DNA from 2 places in the Metapseudomonas boanensis genome. Region 2 is predicted to be linked to the other one. Evidence: predicted binding sites of a transcription regulator. Region 2 holds the regulator's gene; the other holds the start of a gene.
The links. The regulator FliA, encoded in region 2, starts transcription of late flagellar genes. The targets are predictions, from matches to a motif close to CTAAAGTTTNNNNNNNNNNNGCCGNTAA.
Positions count from the first base shown of each region.

Region 1: the regulator FliA is predicted to act here: its motif matches at 1,362-1,389, upstream of OXH74_RS05625 (methyl-accepting chemotaxis protein).

Region 1 covers NZ_CP113889.1:1,213,368-1,216,751, forward strand. The annotation lists gene OXH74_RS05625 (methyl-accepting chemotaxis protein) at 1-1,330, opposite strand, end outside; gene OXH74_RS05630 (adenylosuccinate synthase) at 1,486-2,781, opposite strand; gene OXH74_RS05635 (ATP phosphoribosyltransferase regulatory subunit) at 2,885-3,384, opposite strand, start outside.
Region 2 covers NZ_CP113889.1:5,134,386-5,137,769, reverse strand. The annotation lists gene flhF (flagellar biosynthesis protein FlhF) at 1-755, shown strand, start outside; gene fleN (flagellar synthesis regulator FleN) at 818-1,660, shown strand; gene fliA (RNA polymerase sigma factor FliA) at 1,657-2,403, shown strand; gene OXH74_RS23960 (chemotaxis response regulator CheY) at 2,486-2,860, shown strand; gene OXH74_RS23955 (protein phosphatase CheZ) at 2,880-3,384, shown strand, end outside.

The DNA.
Region 1 (3,384 bases), 1.8 Mb from region 2:
GAGCGATCGCCGCGTTGTCCTGGGCCGCCTGGCGAATCTCGCCGACCTGGCGCAAGGCGCTTTGCATCGCCTGGCTTTCCGACTGCGCCTCGGCAACCATGCCAGCCAGGACATGCAGGCTGCCCTCCACCTCACTGCGCTGACGCTGCGCCGCCGACTCAGCCGCCAGGCTGCGCTCGGACAACGCCTTGATCTCGACCCCGGTCTGCCGCGCGACATCGCCGGCCTCCCGAACGATCGGCTGCAGCTTGTCGACGAAGCGGTTCACCGCACTGGCCATCTCGCCGAGCTCATCACGACTGTCCAGCTTCACGCGGCGAGTAAGATCACCCTCACCCGCCGCCAGGTCGTCCAGAGCAACGATCAACAGGCGCAGCCGGCTGACCACTCGCCACCCCAACACCACTGCCAGCACCAGCAGCGCGCCCAACCCGACCAGCGCCAAGCCTAAGCCGACGCGCCAACGGAGCTGATCCGCCGCCGACTCCACCGCATCACGGGTACCGGCACTCATGTTGCCGGCCGCCTCACGCGCCGACTGCAACCGTGCAGTCAAGGCTGCACTGCTTTCCGTAGCAGCACCTGTCAGACTGTCCCCAACCAGCTCGCCGCCGCTCGCAATCAAGGCATCGAAACGCTTGTCCAGCGCATTGAGCTGCTGCTCGACAGACGCCGTGGAGACCCCCAGCCGAACCTTACCAATCTCAACGCCGTTGGGACTGATCGTAGCCTCGACCAGATAGACCGACGGGTCGCTGGCTGCCGCATGGAGCACCTTATCCAGGGCACGCTGCCCCTCCCCCTTGGCCAACAGCGTCTTGATCTGCGGGTTCTCTCGGTTGAGATAACGGGTCAGGTGCTGGCCATCCGCACCGTCGTAAACGACGAAAAGAACATTGGGATTGCGCTGGGCGCGGCGGGCGAACTCGGACAGCGTCGGCACATCGCTGTCCCACATGGCACGCGGGGCCACAGCAGCGAGCAACTGCGCCAGGTCATTGGCCGACTCCTTGAGGTTCTGCTCCAGCGTCTGCCGCAGCTGCCCCTGCTCCTGCTGCAAGCGCTGGCTGAGCGCAGCGGAAAGACGCTCGCGGGTCCTGGTCGAAAGCGCTCCCAAGCTACCGGAGACCTCCTGCCCCGCCTGCTCCAGCTCGGCCGCCAGGCGCTGGGTATCACCCCCCAGGCGCACCGCGAGCTCATCCACCAGGGCACTGACGGTGCTTCGGGTCAGAACAACGGCCACCAACACTTGCACCAGCAGGGCAAGCCCCAGAGCGATGAAGGCAGGACGCAACAAACGACTTTGCAGCAGCGACAAGATGGCTGGCACGACGATGGACTCCTCAACAACCGTTACCGCTGTAACGGCGACAACCGGGATTTATTGAGTCCCCGCAAAGTGCGTGCCGACCAGTAGCACGATTATCCGCATTGCCAGAACGACGAAGGGCCGCACTAGGCGGCCCTTCGGGAGAGTCTGGCGACTCAGGCGTAGGGATGACGCAGCACGATGGTCTCGTTTCGATCCGGGCCGGTGGAGATGATGTCGATCGGCGCACCAACCAGCTCCTCCACACGCTTGATGTAAGCGCGGGCATTAACCGGGAGTTCTTCAAGGCTCTTCGCACCAACGGTGGAATCGCTCCAGCCCGGCAGATCTTCGTAGACCGGCTGGAGGCCGATGTAGCTGTCGGCATCGGTCGGCGCATCGATCAGCACTTCGCCGTTCTGGTCCTTGTAGCCGGTGCAGATACGGATGGTTTCCAGCCCATCCAGAACATCCAGCTTGGTCAGGCAGAGACCGGAGATGCTGTTGATTTCGATGGCGCGACGCAGGATCACCGCATCGAACCAGCCACAACGACGGGCGCGTCCGGTCGTGGAGCCGAATTCATGACCGCGCTTGGCCAGGTAGGCGCCAGTTTCGTCGAACAGCTCGGTCGGGAACGGACCGGAACCTACGCGAGTGGTGTAGGCCTTGGTGATACCGAGGATGTAGTCCAGGTACAGCGGTCCGAAGCCGGAGCCGGTGGCGGTGCCGCCAGCGGTGGTGTTGGAGCTGGTGACGTAGGGATAGGTGCCGTGATCGATGTCCAGCAGCGAGCCCTGGGCACCTTCGAACATGATGTAGGCGCCCTGCTTGCGCAGCTGATGCAGGCGCGCAGCCACGTCGATCATCATCGGCTTGAGCAGTTCTGCGTAGGCCAGAGCTTCGTCCAGAGTCTTCTGGAAGTCGACCGCCGGCTCCTTGTAATAGTTCTGCAGGACGAAGTTGTGGTAATCCAGCAGCTCACCCAGCTTGGCGGCGAAACGCTCGCGATGGAACAGGTCGCCGATGCGCAGCCCGCGGCGGGCCACCTTGTCCTCGTACGCCGGGCCGATCCCGCGACCGGTGGTGCCGATCTTGGCGTCACCACGGGCCTTTTCACGGGCCTGGTCCAGCGCTACGTGGTACGGCAGGATCAGGGTGCAAGCCGGACTGATGCGCAGGCGCTCACGCACTGGCACACCTTTCTCTTCCAGCTTGGTGATTTCACGCAGCAGCGCATCGGGCGCGACAACGACGCCGTTGCCGATCAGGCACTCGACGTTCTCGCGCAGGATGCCGGACGGGATCAGGTGCAGCACCGTCTTTTCACCGTCGATCACCAGGGTGTGACCGGCGTTGTGGCCGCCCTGGTAACGCACGACAGCGGCAGCCTGGTCGGTCAGCAGATCGACGATCTTGCCTTTACCCTCATCACCCCACTGGGTGCCCAGGACCACGACATTCTTACCCATAACACTTGTCCTCTTCGCGGAAGCTCGATGCCGGCAGCAGCCGGCGGAAAACTCGGAAACCCGTTACTGACCGGCCGCCTCGACCGGTCGTGAATTTACCTTCCTAGGAAAGCGGTACTACCTGCCAGCGCCCGCCCTGCAGGCTCAGCTGGCGATCACAACCCACTTCCTGAGCATCGGCCAGCCCTTGCCCCGGCAGGGACTGAACCACGCGCACACCTTCGGCACGCAGGCGCTTTACCTCTCGCCAGAGGTAAAGATCGTGGCTGTCCGGGGCCCAGACGCCCGGCAGCTCTTGCGCCTGCGCCATACTGCCGAGGGTCACCAGCGTCTTCAGGTCGGTAGAGAAGCCAGTAGCCGGACGAGCACGACCGAAATCGGCGCCGATATCGTCATAGCGACCGCCCTGGGCGATTGACTGTCCGACACCCGGCACAAAGGCGGCAAACACCACCCCCGTGTGGTAGTGGTAACCACGCAACTCACCAAGATCGAAGTAGAGCGGCAACTCCGGATAGCGCAATTCCAGCGCATCAGCGATTGCGATCAGCTCGTCCAGAGCACGATGCACCTCGGTCGGAGCATCCATCAGCACGCCTTGCG
Region 2 (3,384 bases):
ACGTCCTGGAACCGCGGCAGGCCTGGCGCATGCTGCTGGCCCATCTGGCCCACGCGATTCGCACGCCACAGAACGAGCCACTGGAAGAGGGTGGCGTGATTGCCCTGGTCGGCCCTGCCGGCGTGGGCAAGACCACCACCCTGGCAAAGCTCGCTGCGCGTTACGTGCTGAAGTACGGTGCCCAGAGCATTGCCCTGGTCAGCATGGACAGTTACCGAATCGGTGCCCAGGAACAGTTGAAGACCCTGGGGCGTATTCTCAACGTCCCGGTAACCCTGGTCGATCCCGGTCAGTCCCTGACTCAGGCCCTCGCACCGCTGGCGCGAAAACGTGTCGTGCTGATCGATACCGCCGGCCTGCCGGCCAACGATCCGGCCTTGGCCATGCAGCTCGAAGCACTGGCCAGCCGTGGTGTGAATGCCCGAAATTATCTGGTGCTGGCCGCCACTAGCCAGAACCAGGTGCTCAAGGCCGCTTACCACAGCTACAAGCGTTGCGGCCTGTCCGGCTGCATCCTGACCAAGCTGGATGAGTCGGCAAGCCTGGGCGAGGTTTTGGGGCTGGCCATCGGCCAGCATCTCCCGGTAGCCTATCTGGCTGACGGGCCTCGAATTCCGGATGATCTGCAGGTTCCGCGCAGCCACCAGCTGGTGAGCCGCGCCGTCAGTCTCCAGGCGCCGGAAGACCCGAGCGAAGAAGCCATGGCAGATATGTTCGCCGGCCTTTACCAGAATCCGGCGAGACGTGTCGGTTGAAGAATCCTGAGCTGCTCGTATCGGGCAGTCCTAGACAGCCAAGTGGCCCAGTCCCTAACAAGGTGTTTGAAATGGGTAATATGCATCCCGTACAGGTGATCGCGGTGACCGGCGGCAAAGGTGGCGTCGGCAAGACCAATGTGTCGGTGAACCTTTCCCTGGCGCTGGCCGAGCTAGGCCGCCGGGTCATGCTGCTGGACGCTGACCTCGGCCTGGCCAATGTCGACGTCCTCCTCGGTCTCTCGGCTAAGCGCACCTTGGCCGATGTCATCAATGGCGAGTGCGATCTGCGTGACGTGCTCCTTCAAGGCCCTGGCGGTATCCGCATCGTGCCGGCGGCTTCGGGCACCCAGAGCATGGTGCACCTTTCGTCGATGCAGCATGCCGGGCTGATCCAGGCCTTCAGCGATATCAGCGACAACCTCGACGTGCTGGTCATCGATACTGCCGCCGGCATTGGCGACTCGGTCGTGAGCTTCGTTCGTGCCGCGCAGGAAGTGATCGTGGTCGTCTGTGACGAACCCACGTCCATCACTGACGCCTACGCGCTGATCAAGTTGCTCAACCGCGATTACGGCATGAATCGTTTCCGGGTGTTGGCCAACATGGCTCACAGCCCCCAGGAAGGCCGCAACCTGTTCGCCAAGCTGACCAAGGTCACCGACCGCTTCCTCGACGTCGCACTGCAGTATGTGGGTGCGATTCCCTACGACGAATCGGTGCGCAAGGCCGTGCAGAAGCAGCGAGCCGTCTACGAGGCGTTCCCGCGCTCCAAGTGTTCCCTGGCATTCAAGGCGATTGCGCAGAAGGTCGACAGCTGGCCGCTGCCGGCGAACCCGCGCGGCCACCTTGAGTTCTTCGTCGAACGCTTGCTCAGGCAGCCCGCTGCGGATTCTCCCGTATGACACCAGCGAGCGGACTGCGTATGTACAGTAAGACTCAGGCGCGGGACTCGCAGCACCAGTTGATCGAACGCTATGCCCCGCTGGTCAAACGCATCGCCTATCACTTGCTGGCGCGTCTGCCGGCCAGCGTGCAGGTGGAAGATCTCATGCAGGCCGGGATGATCGGCCTGTTGGAGGCCTCGAAGAAGTATGACGGCGGCAAGGGGGCGAGTTTCGAGACCTACGCCGGTATCCGGATTCGAGGCGCGATGCTGGACGAAGTGCGCAAGGGGGATTGGGCTCCGCGCTCGGTCCACCGCAACACGCGCATGGTCAGCGACGCCATTCGCACTATCGAGGCGCGGACGGGGCGTGATGCCAAAGATCAGGAGGTCGCTGCCGAACTTGGATTGAGTCTCGATGACTACTACGGCATCCTGAGCGACACCTTGGGCAGCCGTTTGTTCAGCTTCGACGACCTGTTGCAGGACGGCGAGCACGGCGGGTTACCCGAGGACACCGGTGTCACCCAACTCGAACCTTCGCATGACTTGGAAGAAGAACGTTTCCAGGCCGCGCTGGCCGATGCCATCGCGCACCTGCCGGAGCGCGAACGCCTGGTTCTGGCGTTGTATTACGACGAAGAGCTGAACCTGAAGGAAATCGGTGAAGTGCTTGGGGTAAGCGAATCGCGAGTCAGTCAGTTGCACAGCCAGTGCGCAGCACGCCTGCGTGCCCGGCTCGGCGATTGGCGTGCGCGCTGAATGGCGTACCGGTTTGACGATTGAATGACGTACCCGGAAGAGGGGCGTTTAAGACTGTACGGAGGTCGACTTGGACAAGAACATGAAAATCCTCATCGTTGACGATTTCTCGACGATGAGACGCATCATCAAGAACCTCTTGCGCGACTTGGGCTTCACCAATACCGCCGAGGCCGACGACGGCACCACGGCGTTGCCGATGCTGCACAGCGGTAATTTCGATTTCCTCGTGACCGACTGGAACATGCCCGGCATGACCGGCATCGATCTGCTGCGCGCGGTGCGCGCCGATGACCGCCTGAAGCACTTGCCCGTGCTGATGGTCACCGCTGAAGCCAAGCGCGACCAGATCATCGAAGCGGCCCAGGCCGGCGTGAACGGCTACGTCGTCAAGCCCTTCACTGCTCAGGTATTGAAGGAAAAGATCGAGAAGATTTTCGAACGGGTCAGTGGCTAGTGCCGGCCGCGAGGGTGCCATGGACCAGAATCAAGCAATGCTGGGAGACTTCGAGTCGACCCTGAAAGACCGTGCGCGGGAATTGGTGGATAGTCTCGAGCGAGGCAATTTCACCGATGCAGTACAGCTCATCCAGGAGCTCAACCAGGTCCGTGATCGCGGCCTCTACCAGGAAGTCGGCAAGCTCACCCGCGAACTGCATAACGCCATCGTCAATTTCCAGATCGACCCCAAGCTGCCCCTCGCCACCGAGATGTCGCAGATCGCGGATGCGACGGACCGTCTTTCCTACGTGGTGCAGATGACCGAGCGTGCCGCCAACCGCACCATGGACCTGGTGGAGGAGAGCACGCCGCTGCTGGGTGGACTGAGCGACGAGGCGCAGCAATTGGGCGAGGAGTGGGGGCGTTTCATGCGTCGGGAAATTGGCGCTGACGGCTTCCGCGAGTTGGCCCGTCGCATCGAGCAATTCCTTACCCGCAGCCAGCGGGATACCGGCACTCTGTCCGGCAAGCTCAACGACA